DNA from 2 places in the Vibrio sp. A2-1 genome. Region 1 is predicted to be linked to the other one. Evidence: predicted binding sites of a transcription regulator. Region 1 holds the regulator's gene; the other holds the start of a gene.
The links. Region 1 encodes PurR, which represses purine synthesis genes. Its sites were predicted from a motif close to TNANGNAAACGTTTNCNTNA; they were not measured.
Positions count from the first base shown of each region.

Region 1 (5,267 bases):
ATTTCTGCGGCGCAGCCTCAATAAACTCAACCGAATAAGTAAACTGGATCTTATCAGTAGACATAATCTTACCTGTAAACATAGTTTTATCTGTAGACTCGACCAGATAGGCAAAACTGATTAACCAAGTAATTTGCAGGTTTCCAGTTCGTAAACAGTAAAAGCTAAGCAATAAAAAAGCCGAGACATCAATGATGTCTCGGCTTTTTACGTTTAAATATCGTTGTTGATTAGTCATTCCTAAAGGAAATCAATCACCAGCGAACATGTAACCTTCACCGTGAACCGTTACAAAAATTTGTGGATTCTTAGGGTCAAACTCCATCTTCGCACGCATACGACGGATTAACACGTCGATAGTTCGATCGTTTGGAGCATCCACTCGGTGGCTGATCATATTCAGAATGCGTTCACGACTTAATACCTGGTTAGGGTAAGAAGAGAGCGCAACCAACAGTTCATATTCAGCTTTAGTCAGTTTTACCGGTTCGCCGTTTTTGCTTAGCGCACGACGAGGGATATCAAACGTCCACTCACCAAAACGAACCACAGATTCGTCTTCAGTCTCTTCAACCTTACCTGCTGCTGTTTTACGAGCGGCAGAAATGCGCCAAAGTAGGTTTTTAACTCGAACCAATAACTCGCGAAGTTCGAAGGGTTTAGTAACGTAATCGTCAGCGCCCATTTCAAGGCCAACGATTTTGTCGATGCTATCCGTGCGTCCAGTAACTAAAATAATTCCAATGTCTGATTGACTGCGTAATTCGCGAGTTAGCATCAATCCATCTTCGCCTGGTAAGTTGATGTCCAGCATAATGAGGTCAACGTTATTATCTTCTAACACGTTTCTCATTTGAGCGCCGCTTTCCGCTTCGCTTACTGTGTAACCTTCGTTCTGGAAGTATCCGACCAGTTTACTGCGGGTTACCACATCATCTTCTACGACTAATACGTGATAGCTCATCTACACCACTTTTCTTATTTAATAGTTTCAGTGACTATTCTATTCATAACTCGTAACAATTCTAGTGGTACACAAGATAAAAGCCAGAAACATGGATCTTTTTTGATACAAGACAATCTTAAACCTTGCTATTTATCGTCCATCGCAATTCAATATAGGCATTACTACTAACGAGTAACTTTGCGTTTCGCAAATAACCTTGTTATTCAGCCTTGGTGTGCTTTGCACAAGTAACTTCAAGATGCATATAAGTAACACCACAAGACTAAATCAGGATCTAAGAAATGAAAGATACGAAAGCGTTCAACGAGCAAAGAGCAGAAATATACTGGTGGCTATCAAGCTTATTCGCTAAAGAGCTCACTCAAGAAGAACTCGATCACTACCACTCTGTTGAAATTCGTTCTTTCCTAACTGGTTTAGGCGAAAATGAAACACTAAAGCCGGCGATCGATAGCCTAGTGGATGCGCTAAACCGCCTACAAACGCGTGAGGATGCTCAACTAGAATTGTCTGCTGACTTCTGTGACTTATTCTTAAAAACAGATAAGCATGGCGCACTTCCTTACGCTTCTATGTATATCGGTGAGACTGGCCTTTTGAATGATAAGCCAGCAAAAGATATGGAAGAGATCATGGCCAAGCACAACTTAGTGGTGAACCAAGACCTAAAAGAACCAGCTGACCACATCGCTATCGCACTCGACTTCCTTGGCAACTTGATCATCCGTTCTAATGAAACGGAACTTGAAGAAGAGCTAGAGAAATCGTTCATTGTTCAACAGCAATTTATCGAGCAACAACTTCTTACTTGGGTACCAAAGTTCAACGTTAAATGTCATGACGTTGACGAATTCGGTTTCTACGCATCAGTCTCATCTCTGCTACTTGCATTCTGTAAATTGGACACCCAATACCTCGCTGGTGAATAAGCTTATTGGATGACTCGTTAAATAAATTCAGAAGAATGTGACAATTCACCCGGATTTCCGGGTGAATTTTATTGCGAGTAATTTCTAGTCAGTCTAAAATTGTGACCGCAAACGATAAAATATGAAACATTCACGAAATGCTATGCTTATTATAGTTTTGAGCATTTCGGTGTTAAGACAAGCCGCTCAATAGCGGTTTTTTGTTTTTTAGCACTTTAGTACCCAAAGAGCCCTACAAATTTAAGCTCTTAGTTAGGTAGCTTAACGGCTACTTCATTCCGTACTTTGGGAAAGTAGCTTCTAATAGGATAAAACCATGGCCACTATAAAAGATGTCGCTCGCTTAGCAGGCGTATCAACAACAACCGTTTCTCACGTAATCAACAAAACTCGCTTTGTTGCAGAAGCGACGCAAGAAAAAGTAAATAAAGCCGTAGACGAACTGAACTATGCACCAAGTGCCGTTGCTCGTAGTTTGAAGTGCAATACAACCCGCACTATCGGCATGCTAGTTACTCAATCAACTAACCTATTCTTCTCTGAAGTTATCGATGGTGTTGAAAGCTACTGCTACCGTCAAGGTTACACTTTGATTCTGTGTAATACGGGCGGTATCTATGAGAAGCAACGTGACTACATTCGAATGCTTGCAGAGAAACGTGTAGATGGCATCTTAGTTATGTGTTCTGACCTAACTGAAGAGCTAAGAGGCATGTTAGACCGTCACGCTGACATTCCTAAAGTGATTATGGATTGGGGCCCTGAGAGTTCTCAAGCAGATAAGATCATCGACAACTCTGAGGAAGGTGGTTACCTAGCGACCAAATACCTCATTGAGCACGGTCACTCCAAGATTGCTTGTTTAAGTGGCCACTTAGACAAAGCGGCATGTGTTGAACGCATCGCGGGTTACAAACGCGCACTCAACGAAGCTAAGATTGCTACCGATGATAACATGATCATTGAAGGTAACTTCGAGTGTGATACTGCGGTTCTTGCTGCAGAGAAAATCATTAAGATGGTAGATCGCCCAACGGCCGTATTCTGTTTTAACGACACGATGGCACTCGGCCTAATGAGCAGATTGCAAGAGAAAGGAATTCGTATCCCTGAAGATATTTCAGTGATCGGCTATGACAACATCGAGTTGGCTGAATACTTCTCTCCGCCGTTAACAACGGTTCACCAACCCAAACGTCGTGTTGGTAAGAACGCTTTCGAAATTTTGTTAGAACGCATCAAAGATAAAGACCATGAAAAGCGTGTGTTCGAAATGCACCCTGAAATTGTTGAGCGAAGCACAGTTAAAACGTTAAATTAATTGATAAATTCAGTTTAATATAATTAAGCGCACCTTTAGGTGCGCTTTTTTTATCAACAACATGAATGAACCTGGTATCATACTGGAAAGATCATTAATTGAAGCAATATCACATTTTGAAATAACAAGTGTGAGCCTCATTCAACAAAAACTTTATTCTATTCAATCAGTCACGCACAGGGCAAATCACTTGAAAGAGTGAGACGCAAAGCTTCCGGCCTAAACCACTCGTTGGTATGGTAGCGGGGTTACCGATGGCAAAATGCAGTAACTACTAATAATTTAGTAATTTACGGCTAATTGACAATTTAATTGCAACATTTTGCTAATCTCTCGGACCTGCTTATTTGGTGGCGTAGTTCAAATACACCGAGATAAATAACATGGATAAACCGATACTAAAGGATTCAATGAAATTATTTGAATCCCTAGGAAAAATAAAATCACGCTCGATGTTTGGTGGCTTCGGTCTTTTTGCTGATGACACTATGTTTGCTCTGGTTGTAAATGACCAGCTGCACATACGAGCAGACAAATGCACAACGAAACAGTTCGAACAACAAGGGTTTCAACCGTACGTCTACAAAAAACGTGGTTTCCCTGTCGTTACTAAATATTTCGCTTTACCCGAAGGCCTGTGGCAAGACCAAGAGAAAATCTTGCAGCTTGCAACGACGTCTCTGGGTTTTGCTAAAGAAGAAAAAGCTGAGCAATCTTCAGCTAAGCCTACTCGACTCAAAGATCTGCCCAACCTTCGACTCGCCACTGAGCGTATGTTGAAAAAAGCAGGGATCGATTCCGTAGAACGTTTATATGAATCTGGCTCTGTAAACGCATTTAACGCCATCAAAGAATCACATGCGTCTTCTGTCAGTATTGAACTACTTTGGGCGTTAGAAGGCGCGATCAATGGCACACATTGGTCTGTTATACCGCAGCAGCGTCGTGAAGAGCTTATCAATCGCGTCAATTAACATTGTCAGTGCAAATTATCTATATAACTAAGCCGCATTTACTGCGGCTTTTTTTATATCTGCTGAAAGTTAATCTATGCTTTGCCTGTCTATCTATACTAATGGTATACATTGAAAATTTAGAGGAAGTATCAATGAGTAAGAAAATGATATTGGGTATTGTGTTGGTCGTAACCATCGTCTTGTTAGGCGTCAATTTCGGCCAATACCTAACGCTTGAAAATGCCAAGGCCCAACAAGCCGTTTTAAATGACTACATTGATAGCAACTTCATTGCTGCCGCTGCTATCTATTTTGTCGCATATGTAATGATTACTGCTTTCTCAATTCCTGGTGCTGCTGTTGTGACCCTGTTAGGAGCTGCGCTATTTGGTTTCTGGAATAGTTTGCTGCTGGTCTCTTTCGCCAGTGCCATTGGTGCAACCCTCGCATTTCTAAGTAGCCGCTACCTTTTACGTGACTGGATCCAAACCAAATTTGGTGACAAATTAGCAACGATTAACAAGGGCGTTGAAAAAGACGGAGCATTTTACTTGTTTTCTCTGCGTCTGATTCCTGTATTCCCATTTTTCCTTATCAATCTGTTGATGGGTCTAACACCGATATCCGTGAGTCGTTACTACATCACGAGTCAAATAGGGATGTTACCGGGTACCGCTGTTTTCTTGAATGCTGGTACTCAACTCGCGGAAATTGATTCACTTTCGGGTATCGTGTCCCCTTCAGTACTATTGTCATTTGCCTTACTGGGTGTATTCCCAATCATTGCTAAATGGTTGATGAATAAATTTCGCTCAGCACCTGTGGCTGAATAACGTATATAACTGAATAACGTGTACCTATAATAGCTAAATAACGCATATAGCCAGATAAGGTTCTATCTCAATGAAAATCTTCAGTGCATCGAATCCGACAGAAGCCCACATCATTTGTGGATTACTAGAAAGTGTGAATATTGCGTGTGAAGTTCGTGGTGAAGGGTTATTCGGTTTGAAAGGGGAAATCCCATTTACCGAAGAAACTGACCCTTACGTATGGTTATATGAGCCAGAGTTGGCGAGCAAAGCCCGGGCAGT
Region 1 covers NZ_JAKKCO010000002.1:221,451-226,717, forward strand. Annotated here, with positions in the region: gene elyC (envelope biogenesis factor ElyC) at 1-24, shown strand, start outside; gene torR (two-component system response regulator TorR) at 251-964, opposite strand; gene torD (molecular chaperone TorD) at 1,249-1,896, shown strand; gene purR (HTH-type transcriptional repressor PurR) at 2,213-3,217, shown strand; cyclic di-GMP riboswitch class I at 3,388-3,473, shown strand; gene L3V33_RS08680 (TfoX/Sxy family DNA transformation protein) at 3,601-4,191, shown strand; gene L3V33_RS08685 (TVP38/TMEM64 family protein) at 4,326-5,006, shown strand; gene L3V33_RS08690 (DUF2007 domain-containing protein) at 5,077-5,267, shown strand, end outside.

Region 2 (5,267 bases), on a different contig from region 1:
CCAAGGGAATGAAGAAAAGACGGTCACCATAGAGAAAATATCCGCACACCGCGGCGGAGCGCCAGTCGCTCAAACCCTCTATGAAGAAACCACCGAAAGCTTGGTAAAAAGAGAAGAGTTTGCACAACAACGCAAGCTAAATGCTCATAGCCCAGCACCAGAACGTCGTCCAGATAAAAAGCAACGTCGTGACATCATCAAGTTCAAGACTCAATAAGCTAGAAGGAATAGCCAAATGGCAGACCCAATGTCTACAAGTAATGTTTTAAATCGCTACCTATTTGAAGACCTATCAGTACGTGGTGAATTGGTACAGATGGACGAAGCGTACCAACAGATTATTTCTAGCAAGGAATACCCAGCGCCAGTACAAAAGCTGTTGGGTGAGCTACTGGTTTCAACGACGCTGCTAACGGCGACCCTAAAGTTTGAAGGCTCTATCACGATGCAACTGCAAGGTGATGGCCCAGTAACTCTAGCTGTTATTAATGGCGATAACGATCAGAAGATTCGTGGTGTTGCGCGCTTTGACGGTGATATTGCTGACGACGCTGGCCTGCACGACCTTATAGGTAAAGGCCACCTAGTGATCACTATCGATCCTAAAAAAGGTGAGCGTTACCAAGGTATCGTTGGTCTTGAAGGCGAAACACTTGCTGACGTTCTTGAAGGTTACTTTGCTAACTCAGAGCAGCTTAAGACTCGTCTGTGGCTACGTACGGGTGAACATGAAGGCAAAGCACACGCTGCAGGTATGTTACTGCAGGTTATGCCAGACGGCACCGGCACGCCAGATGACTTCGAGCACCTAGAGCAGTTAACTGACACGGTTAAAAACGAAGAGCTATTCTCTCTAGAAGCAAATGATTTGTTATACCGCCTATATAACCAAGAGAAGGTTCAGGTATTTACCCCTCAACCTGTCGAGTTCTTCTGTGGTTGTTCTCGTGAACGCAGTGGTGCCGCTATCATTACCGTTGCTCAAGAGGAGATCTACGACATCCTGAGTACGGAAGGTAGTGTTGCTCTTCACTGTGATTACTGTGGCACAAACTACTCGTTCGATAAGGGCGACGTTGATGCACTGTACGCAGAAGCAGCAGATAAAGGCGACAATACGGTTCATTAATTTACAGCGTGCCAAAAACACGTAATTTACCCCAAAAAGGTCAGCACTAAGCTGGCCTTTTTTGTGATCAAAATAGCGCAAACTCCGTAACATCTCGTAATAAAATCACCGCTTAATTTTAATCAATTAATAATGTTCTCGCCCCTAGCGCAAAGGTTTGCGTACAGGATAGACTAGTTAGGCCAATATGTGACGAGACGCTTAAAACCCCAAGATTAATATGGATACTTTTTGAGCTGTATCCCTGTTTCCCCAGAGTCTCGTTGCTAGCATGGTGAGCAGATAACAATAAAAAATTAATACAAAATCCCTACAAAATATCCTACAAGGAGCACCTATGACCGTTATGGAACATACTAAGGCTGCACAAATTGATCTAACTAAGCACGGACTGACTGGCGTTACTGAAGTTCTTCGTAATCCTAGCTACGAGCAGTTATTCGTTGAAGAGACACTGCCAGGTTTGGAAGGCTACGAAAAAGGCGTAGTAACGGAACTAGGCTCTGTTGCGGTTGACACTGGTATCTTTACTGGCCGCTCACCAAAAGATAAGTACATTGTTAAAGATGACACTACGCGCGATACCATGTGGTGGTCAGATCAAGGCAAAAATGACAACAAACCGATTACAACTGAAGTTTGGAGTGAGCTGAAAGAGCTTGTGACAACTCAGCTATCTGGCAAGCGCCTGTTTGTCATCGACGGTTATTGTGGTGCTAACCCAGATACGCGTTTAAGTGTGCGTATTATCACTGAAGTAGCGTGGCAAGCGCACTTCGTTAAGAACATGTTCATTCGTCCAACTGACGAAGAGCTAGCAACGTTCGAACCTGATTTCGTGGTAATGAACGGTGCTAAAACAACTAACCCTAACTGGGAAAAACAGGGTCTAAACTCTGAGAACTTCGTTGCTTTCAACCTAACAGAGCGCGTTCAAATCATCGGTGGTACTTGGTACGGCGGTGAGATGAAGAAAGGCATGTTCGCAATGATGAACTACCTGCTTCCTCTGCAAGGCATTGCTTCAATGCACTGTAGTGCAAACGTTGGCGAGAAAGGCGATGTAGCCATCTTCTTCGGCCTGTCTGGTACAGGTAAAACAACCCTATCAACCGATCCTAAGCGTGAGCTAATCGGTGATGATGAGCACGGTTGGGATGACGATGGTATCTTCAACTTCGAAGGCGGTTGTTACGCGAAGACGATTCGTCTATCTAAAGAAGCAGAACCAGAAATCTACAATGCAATCCGTCGCGATGCTCTGCTAGAAAACGTAACGGTTCGTGGTGATGGTTCTATCGATTTCGATGACGGTTCAAAAACAGAGAACACTCGTGTTTCTTACCCGATTCACCACATCGACAACATTGTTAAGCCAGTATCAAAAGCAGGTCACGCTCAAAAAGTTATCTTCCTAACAGCGGATGCGTTTGGTGTGCTACCACCAGTATCTAAGCTGACTCCGGAGCAAACTAAGTACCACTTCCTATCTGGCTTCACAGCTAAGCTAGCAGGTACAGAGCGCGGTATTACTGAACCAACACCAACGTTCTCTGCGGCATTTGGTGCAGCATTCTTAACTCTTCACCCAACTCAGTACGCTGAAGTGCTTGTGAAGCGTATGGAAGCAGCTGGCGCTGAAGCTTACCTAGTGAACACAGGTTGGAATGGCACAGGTAAACGTATCTCAATCCAAGATACTCGTGGCATCATCGACGCTATCCTAGATGGCTCAATCGACCAAGCTGAAACTAAGGTTATCCCTATGTTTAACCTAGAAGTACCGCTAGCGTTGCACGATGTTGACCCAGCGATTCTTGACCCACGTGATACTTACACTGACCCACTACAATGGGAAAGCAAAGCGAAAGATCTAGCAGAGCGCTTCATCAACAACTTTGATAAGTACACAGACAATGCTGAAGGTAAGTCACTGGTTGCGGCAGGTCCTCAACTAGACTAACCCAACATCTGCTCGGGCCAAGCCAAAAGCGAACGCCCAATTTAAAGTGATATTTTTGTAGCAAGCCCCTCTTTTGAGGGGCTTTTTTGTTGCTGCTTGCCCCTTTTTGTTCCACTCTGTTTTGAGACTATTGAAATTTAAGGCTTTCAGGGAATGAAAAAGGTATTCATGGTGATTGGCATTGTGGTGGCCATCATCGTTGCGACTATCGCAGCGTTGTTATTAAGCCTACAAACTCAATACCGATCGGATGTTGCTAACTTTTTTATCAAGCATACGCTTGAACAACCTGTACTCATTGAAGACGTTGAGTATCAGGCGCCTTATCACATCACCTTGATGGGCATTACCCAAAGCCAACCTGATAAACAAAAACCTCTCTATATCGACAAGATCGATCTTTGGTTCAGTCCCAGCTCGATTACAGAAGCTAAACTGGTCTTGGACTCCGTCTTGATCAGTGGCCTACAGTTGGAGGTAAGCGATCTAGAGACATTCACGCCGTTATTCACCCAACCAAACATCAAGCTCCATCAGCTAGCCATCAATAATCTCGACTTTTCGACCCCAGACTTTAATGCGCGAGGCATCGACCTCCAGATCTCCGAGCCAACGTGGGATGACAACAACGCATTACTGCCTTATGGCAAAATCCAACTCTCAGCCACGCAGCTGTATTGGCAAGGAGAAGCCTTCGATAACCTGTTGTTTGACCTAGACTTAAAACCTAGCAATAGCACGCTTTATGGCGCTTCATTTGACTGGCGCGGTGCCAAGATTTCAGGACAAGCAGAGCAGTATCAGCAAGATTGGTCGTTGGTGAATGTGACCGTCGATCGCTTACGACTCAATCAGAAACAGACCCAAAGCCTACTAAGCAAAGAGTGGGATATAGCAGGTATTCAGATCAATCACATCAATAGCTTAGATATTCTGCGCAGCGACGTGGAATGGCAAGATGGCCACTTAACCGCTTTTGATGCGTCACTAGAAAATATCCAACTGCCTTTTGAGCTGTGGAAGCAACAGAAGGCCATTTTCTCTCTGCAAGCAGAGGGAGTGACCATTGATGATGACATGTTCATAGAGCCAAGTATCAAGCTCAATTTAGATCCGAACCAGATTCTGATTGAAGATTTCTATACTCAATTCTTACAAGGCAGTATTCAACTTAATGGCGAAGTAACCCCTAACAGCATTCAATTAGCGCAGCTCGACCTGCAAGGCATAAAGTGGATTACGGAAAGCAAAAATAAAGTTCTACCATCCGCTCGCCTATTGCCTTGGCTGACACAGCTTCAGCAAGCCTCTATTGACAGACTTAATATAGAACGTAGCCAACTTATCCAACTCGCAACCAAACCCTACTGGCAGGTCTCAGGGCTGCATGTAGAAGGACATCAGGTTCAGCTGCTGCAACAGAGAAAGTTAGGGCTGTGGCAAGGCAAGTTGATGGTTAGCGCCAACGATGCAAGCTATCAAAATATTGTCAGTGTTCAACCCGTAGTTGAAATGAATAGCGAACAAGGAAAATGGACGCTGACACGCCTGTTTATGCCACTAAAGCACGGCTATATTGAAGCCAACGCGACACTCGACTTCAACCAAATCAGTAAGCCATGGAGCTTAGATATCTCTGCCGATGGGTTACCCATAGCACCCATGCTGCAGCAACTCGAATTACCGCTTGATGCAACCGGCTATGGTGAATTTGAACTTCAAGCCGCAGGCTTGTATGGCGATTCCTTGATGTTCGGTTATTCAACCACAGGGCAACTCACTGGCAGTGTTCGCCAAGGTGTGATGACCTTTAACGATAAGCTTTCTGAAGCCTCGACTGATAACGTGTTTGAAATCCCAGAGCTTAATGCGAATTTTGACCGTGGTCGCTTCACTCTTGAACCAATGCACATTATTGGTGCGTCCGCAGCAGAGCAAGGTACACAAAGAGTTCAAACACTCAACGGTGATGTCTCTGGAGAGCTCGATTTGCTTAAGATCGAGCAACACACTCTCTCTATTTCCTTATCGGATCAATGCCACCAAATATCAGGAAAGCTCACCCAAGCAGAGTATTCCGAGATTAACGACTGCCAACAAAAAAGCGCCACTCCACAGGAGTAGCGCCTTCTATCTTTATCTGTATCTGTATCTGTATCTGTATCTGTTAGCCAG
Region 2 covers NZ_JAKKCO010000005.1:183,206-188,472, forward strand. Annotated here, with positions in the region: gene hslR (ribosome-associated heat shock protein Hsp15) at 1-217, shown strand, start outside; gene hslO (Hsp33 family molecular chaperone HslO) at 236-1,129, shown strand; gene pckA (phosphoenolpyruvate carboxykinase (ATP)) at 1,467-3,092, shown strand; gene L3V33_RS17390 (AsmA family protein) at 3,246-5,216, shown strand.
Region 2: a site for PurR is predicted at 1,275-1,294, ahead of pckA (phosphoenolpyruvate carboxykinase (ATP)). Genes of this name have one in related genera too.